DNA from 3 places in the Streptacidiphilus sp. BW17 genome. Region 3 is predicted to be linked to each of the others. Evidence: riboswitches for the same ligand, from Rfam matches in the RefSeq annotation. Region 3 holds a riboswitch; each other region holds the start of a gene.

Region 1 (2,196 bases), on a different contig from region 3:
AGGGCCAGCACCAGGAAGCTGATCGCCAGCGCGCCGAGCGAGGCGAGCCCGCGCAGCCGGCCGACCAGGACGACGGCGACGGCGAAGAGCGCGGCCAGCAGGGCGACGGGCGCGCTGCGGTCGGCGTCCTCGACGGTGTACTGGAGCGAGGCCGGGGCAGAAGGCGAGTAGTCCATCATGACCTGCTCGCCCGTGACGTAGACGGCGGTCTGGTCGGGCGTCAGGTTCTGGCCGACCGAGCGGCCCGCGTCCTTGCCGCTGGTCAGGCGGACGGTGATGGCGGTGCAGTTGCCGACGGCTCCGGAACCGGGGGTGGCGGCAGCACCGCAGGAGACGGTGCGGGTGGCTGTCACCGTGCCGGTGACCGTCAGTTGGTCGAAGCCGACACCGGTCACCGCGTGCGGCGGGATCGGTGCGGGCCAGAGGAACCACAGCCCGCACAGCACCGCCAGCGCGAACGGCACCAGTACAGCCGCCAGCAGCACGCGCAGCCGCGCGGACGCGGGGCTGGCCGGACCGTGGTCGTGCGAGTGGCCGTGGCTGCCCGCGTGGTCGTCCCCGCGCGGGTGTTGGTGCTCGTGCGCGTGGGATCGGGAGAGGTGCGGCGCTGCCACTTCGCGAAGCTATCGCGGTGACCGGTCCTCGGACGCGCCCTCGCCAAAGACGACACCCGTCGATACTGTGTGCCCATCTCATCTGTAGACGCGGGAGCTCGGAGCACCGGGCTGAGAGGGCGCTGACCGCCGTCCCGACATGGGGACGTCGAATGCTTGCGCCGACCGCAGGAACCTGACCGGGTAATGCCGGCGTAGGGAGTAGTGGGTCTGATGACCACGCACGACGACGCACAGCAGCAGTCTGTCTCCGAGCAGGCCGTCACGGCCTCCAGCACGGCGGGCGGTTACCCGACGCCGGCCTGGCGCAAGGCGTACCACCAGGGCACCCGCCCCGATCTGCGCGTCCCGTTCCGCGAGGTGCTGTTGAGCAACGGCGCGACCGTGCCGCTGTACGACACCTCCGGTCCGTACACCGATCCCGCCTACGAGCCGGACGTCCGACGCGGCCTGCCGCCGCTGCGCGACGCCTGGATCAGCCAGCGCGGGGACGTCGACGAGTACCACGGCCGTGAGTCGCGTCCCGAGGACGACGGCCTTAAGCACACCTCGCCGCGCGGTGGGGCAGGGCTGGCCAACCTCGACGCGGTCTTCCCCGGCCGTCCCCGCCGTCCTCGGCGCGGGCGGGACGGCGCCGCGGTGACCCAACTCGCGTACGCGCGACGGGGGATCATCACCGAGGAGATGGAGTTCGCGGCGCTGCGCGAGGGCATGTCGCCCGAGACCGTCCGCGAGGAGCTCGCGGCGGGCCGCGCGGTGCTGCCGGCCAACGTCAACCACCCGGAGTCGGAGCCGATGCTGATCGGCTCGAAGTTCCTGGTGAAGATCAACGCCAATATCGGCAACTCGGCGGTCACCTCCTCGATTGAGGAGGAGGTCGAGAAGATGTCCTGGGCCACCCGCTGGGGTGCGGACACCGTGATGGACCTCTCCACCGGACGCAACATCCACACCACCCGTGAGTGGATCCTGCGCAACTCGCCCGTCCCGATCGGCACGGTGCCGCTCTACCAGGCGCTGGAGAAGGTCGACGGCAAGGCCGAGGAGCTGAGCTGGGACGTCTACCGCGACACCGTGATCGAGCAGTGCGAGCAGGGCGTCGACTACATGACCGTCCACGCGGGAGTGCTGCTGCGCTACGTGCCGATGACGGCCCGGCGCAAGACTGGCATCGTCTCGCGCGGCGGCTCGATCATGGCGGCGTGGTGTCTGGCGCACCACCAGGAGAACTTCCTCTACACGCACTTCGACGAGCTGTGCGAGATCCTGCGCGCCTACGACGTCACCTACTCGCTGGGTGACGGGCTGCGTCCGGGCTCCATCGCGGACGCCAACGACGAGGCGCAGTTCGCCGAGTTGCAGACGCTGGGCGAGCTCGGCCGGATCGCGCGCTCGCACGACGTCCAGGTGATGATCGAGGGCCCGGGCCACGTCCCGATGCACAAGATCAAGGAGAACATGGATCTCCAGAAGGAGATCTGCGACGAGGCGCCGTTCTACACCCTCGGCCCGCTGACCACGGACGTCGCACCCGGCTACGACCACATCACCTCGGGCATCGGCGCGGCGATGATCGCCTGGT
Region 2 (2,196 bases), on a different contig from region 3:
GAGGTTGTGCAGCGACATCGCGGTCGAGTAGACGTTCGCGAAGGACTGGTCGGCCTCGCGCAGCACCAGCACCAGGAAGAAGATCCACCCGGCGGTCAGCCCGGTGAAGGTGGAGAAGATCTTGTTCGGGTCGCCGCCGACCTGGGTCAGCGCGATCGCGCCGACGATGTAGCACCAGATCTGCGCGACGGTGTAGCCGGTGAAGGTGCCCCAGAACGAGCCCTTCACGGTCCGCGAGTGCCGGGTGTAGTCGGCGGCCAGCGGCACGAAGGAGATCGAGACCGCGATCACGTAGTCGGTCGCGGAGAGGAAGCCGTTCCAGTTGCTCCCACCGGGGTTGTGCACGCCGTGGCGGACCAGCTGGATGGTGAAGAAGAGCATCGACACGCCGACCGCGATCGCGACGTAGCGGCGCAGCACTGCGATCGAGCCCAGCGGTCGGATCGTCATCGCCGTCGTCAGCGCCCCGGCCGCCAGCACGTAGACCCAGCGCGGAATGCCGCCGTAGAGCGCCTGCGCGCCCTGGGTGATCACGGTCAGCTCGTAGACGCCCCAGCCGACGCACTGGATGATGTTGAGCACCGTCGGCACGTAGGAGAGCTTCGTGCCGAAGAGCCCGCGCAGCACGGCCATGGCGGGCGCGCCGGTCCGCGTGCCGATGATCGCCGCCAGCGCGAGCATCAGCGTGCCGATGACCGTGCCGACCACGATCGCCGTGAACGAGGCGGCCAGCGCCAGGTTCTTGTTGCTGGAGTTGACCATCACCGTCGCGGCGCTGGAGAAGCCGATCAGGCTGACGCCGAGGTTGGCCCAGAGCGCGCCCTGCTCGCGGAAGCCGAGGGTGCGCGGCGGCGCGGTGTCGAGGACGAGCGGAGCCTCGGCCGCGTGTGCGGACGCCGCGCCCAGGTGGTCGGGGTCGTGCTGAAGGGTTGCGGACATGGCCGTCTGCAGAGCTCCCTACGCCGGCATTACCCGGTCAGGTTCAGGCGGTCGGCTGCCCTGCCGCGTCCTGCGGCCTGCTGCCCTCTCAGCCTGGAGTGAGGTCCAAGCTCCCGCGCATATGAATACGTATGAATATGGTGCAGGTTCAGCACGCGTCGCCGCGCGCTGGTACGTGTTTTCGAGGCATGGTACGGCTTGTACGGTGACCGTCCAAGGCCTGTCCAGGGGCTGGGCGTCCGGTGGGGACGCTGGTCGGGCCTCTCCGCAGCCGGTTTTGGGCCCTGCTGGATCCGGGCGGATCCGGGTGGATCACGGCGGATCGGGGCGGAACAGGGCGGGAACAGCCCGGGAACACGGCGGTGGCCGGAGTGCGGCCGGGGTGCCACGCGCACGGCTGGGACTTACGATGCCCCGACAGCGTCTGCGGAATGCTAGGGCCCGTTGGTCCGGTATCAAGGAGGTCGATTCGTGAGCACCGAGCACGAGGGTGGGCCCGACGGGTCGGAACGCCCCGCCCCCGATGCGACTCCGGCGGATCGTCCGGCGGAGCAGGCGCCCGCGAGTACCCCGGTCGCGCCCCCGGCCGACCCCGACCTCGCCGGCTTCCCCGCACCCCCGGCGCGCCTGCCGGTCGCGGACCAGCCGCCGACGGCTCCGGCCGAGCCTGCGGCACCGGCCGCGCCGATCCCGCCCTTCGTCGAGCCGCCCGCTCCGGCGCCCGCTCCTCCTGTTGCACCGGCGCCGGTCTCTGCCCCTGCTCCGATGGTCGAGGCTCCCTCCGGGCCGCCGCAGCCTCCGCAGCAGCCGCCGATCTGGCAGACCGCGCCCATGCCGCCGCTCCCGGACGCCCCGGTCGGTCCCTTCGGGGCGGGCCAGATCGTCGAGAAGCCCAGGTCGGCGGGGAGCCGTCGTGGCGTGTTCATCGCGCTGCTCGCCGCCACGGCGATCGTCGCGGGCGCGGTCGGCGGCGGTATCGGCTCCTGGTTGGAGGGCCGCAACACCGCCGGTTCCAGCACCACGGTGACCGCCGCCAGCAACCCGAACGGCCTCAGTCGACCGGCGGGCTCCATCGCCGCGATCGCGGCCAAGGCGCTGCCGAGCGTGGTCACCATCGAGGCCAGCGGCTCCTCCGAGTCCGGCACGGGCACCGGCTTCGTCTTCGACACCCAGGGCCACATCCTCACCAACAACCACGTCGTCGCCCCTTCGATCGGCGGCGGCAAGCTCACGGTGAAGTTCGCCGACGGGTCGAGC
Region 3 (2,196 bases):
TTCCGGCCCTGCGCCAGATCGCGCGGGCGGTCCACCGCGAAGACCGCGACCAGTCGTCCGTCGCGCACCCACAGCACCGTGTCGTCGCCGCGCGAGATCTGTTCGTCGCCGCCGCTCCACACGCCGGCGACCTGCACCATCCGCCCGAACTGCTCGGACCAGAAGTACGGCACGGGGTTGTACAGGCTTTCGCCGCCGAGCACGTTGGCGGCCACCACGCGTGCGCCCTGCATGGCGTTGTCCCAGTGATGGACCGTCAGCCGCCGTCCGTAGCGCCGGGACGGGAACGAGACGCAGTCGCCGACAGCGAAGACGTCCGCCACACCACCGGCCCGCAGCCGCTCGTCCGCCGCGACCGCGCCGCGGTCGTCCAGGGCCACGCCGGAGCCGTCCAGCCAGCCGGTCTCCGGTCGGGCACCGATGCCGACCACGACCGCGTCGGCCTCGATCTCCTGGCCGTCGGTCAGGTGGAGTCCGCCCGGCAGGATGCCGCTCACGGCGGCGCCGGTCAGCAGGCGGACGCCCGCCTCCGCGTACCAGGCGCGGGTCCGCTCCCCCAGCTCGGTCGGCAGTGCGCCGGCCAGCGGGGAGGGCGCGGCCTCGACGACGGTGACCTCGCAGCCCAACTGCCGGGCGACGGTCGCCGCCTCCGCGCCGATCCAGCCCGCGCCGACGACGGCCACCCGCGCGCCCGGCCGGAGCGCGGCCTTGAGCGCGACCGCGTCGTCCTGGGTGCGCAGCAGGAAGGCGGACTCCGGCTGTCCCGGGAGTGAGATCGGGGCCGCGCCGGTGGCCAGCACCAGGCGGTCGTAGGAGAGGTCGCCCGTGTCGGTGCGCAGCAGGTGCGCGTCAGCGTCCAGGGAGAGCGCGCGGCGGCTCAGCGCCAGGTCGATGCCGAGGCCCGCGAAGTCCACCTCGAAGCGGGAGTCGGCGACCTTGCCCAGCAGCACGTCCTTGGAGAGCGGTGGACGGTCGTACGGCGGGTGCGGTTCAGCCCCCAGCAGGGTCAGCCGGTCGGTGTACCCCTGCGCGCGCAAGGCCACCGCGGTCTGCACGCCGGCCATCCCGGCCCCGACGATCACTACAGCCATTGCGCCACTGTATAGAGTGAAGCGTGAAGTAGACACGGGAGCCCGGAGCACCGGGCTGAGAGGGAGGCTGGGGCGCCTCCGACCGTCCGAACCTGATCCGGGTCATGCCGGCGAAGGGAGCGCAGGAACAATGACGCGCGAGCATGTCGATCGAACGTCCGACAGCAGCACCGACGTCCTGGTCGTCGGCGGCGGCATCATCGGGCTGGCCGTGGCCTGGCGGACGGCGCAGCGTGGCCTCTCCGTCACGGTGCTGGACCCCGATCCCGGTCACGGCGCGAACCAGGTCGCGGCGGGGATGCTGGCCCCGGTGACCGAGCTCCAGTACGGCGAGGAGCCGCTGCTCCGGCTCGGCATCGCGTCCAACACCCGCTACGCCGACTTCGTCGCCGAGCTGACCGAGGCCAGCGGCGGTCTCGACACCGGCTACCGCCGCTGCGGCACCCTGGCCGTCGCCCTCGACGCCGACGACCGCGCCGAGCTGCGCGAGGTGCACGCGTTCCAGCAGCGGCTGGGCCTCGCCACCGAGTGGCTGACCGGCCGCGAGTGCCGCCGGCTGGAGCCGATGCTCGCCCCCGACGTGCGCGGCGGGACGCTGGTCGCCGAGGACCACCAGGTCGACGGCCGCCGCCTCGGCGCGGCGCTGGTCGCCGCCTGCGAGCGCGCGGGCGTCACCCTGCACCGGTCCCGCGCGGCGAGGCTCACCGTGGCCGACAACCGCGCCGCCGGCGCGGTCGCCGAGGACGGCACCCGGATCTCCGCCGGGCGGACCGTCCTGGCCGCCGGGAGCTGGTCCGGCGAGCTGCCCGGTCTGCCGCCGGAGGCACGGCTGCCGGTGCGGCCGGTCAAGGGCCAGGTGCTGCGGCTGCGGATGGAGACCGTCCAGGGCCCGCTGCCGATGCCGTTCCTCTCTCGCAACGTCCGCGCCGTGGTCCGCGGCTGCCACATCTACGTCGTCCCGCGCGAGAACGGCGAACTCGTCCTCGGCGCGACCAGCGAGGAGCAGGGCTTCGACACCACCGTCACCGCGGGCGGCGTCCACGAGCTGCTGCGCGACGCCCGCGAACTGCTGCCCGGCATCACCGAGCTGCCGCTCGCCGAGACC

The links. A riboswitch is a leader RNA that binds a small molecule or an ion and turns the genes downstream of it on or off. The one in region 3 is predicted to bind thiamine pyrophosphate.
Region 1: it holds a riboswitch for thiamine pyrophosphate, as region 3 does, so the genes downstream of both, thiC (phosphomethylpyrimidine synthase ThiC) here and thiO (glycine oxidase ThiO) in region 3, are expected to answer to the same signal.
Region 2: it holds a riboswitch for thiamine pyrophosphate, as region 3 does, so the genes downstream of both, ABH940_RS00935 (cytosine permease) here and thiO (glycine oxidase ThiO) in region 3, are expected to answer to the same signal.

The regions. Positions count from the first base shown of each region.
Region 1 covers NZ_JBGCCR010000001.1:280,019-282,214, reverse strand. Annotated here, with positions in the region: gene ABH940_RS01240 (YibE/F family protein) at 1-614, opposite strand, end outside; TPP riboswitch at 695-832, shown strand; gene thiC (phosphomethylpyrimidine synthase ThiC) at 828-2,196, shown strand, end outside.
Region 2 covers NZ_JBGCCR010000001.1:202,009-204,204, reverse strand. Annotated here, with positions in the region: gene ABH940_RS00935 (cytosine permease) at 1-939, opposite strand, end outside; TPP riboswitch at 938-1,066, opposite strand; gene ABH940_RS00930 (S1C family serine protease) at 1,411-2,196, shown strand, end outside.
Region 3 covers NZ_JBGCCR010000002.1:193,239-195,434, forward strand. Annotated here, with positions in the region: gene ABH940_RS02940 (NAD(P)/FAD-dependent oxidoreductase) at 1-1,091, opposite strand, end outside; TPP riboswitch at 1,116-1,227, shown strand; gene thiO (glycine oxidase ThiO) at 1,222-2,196, shown strand, end outside.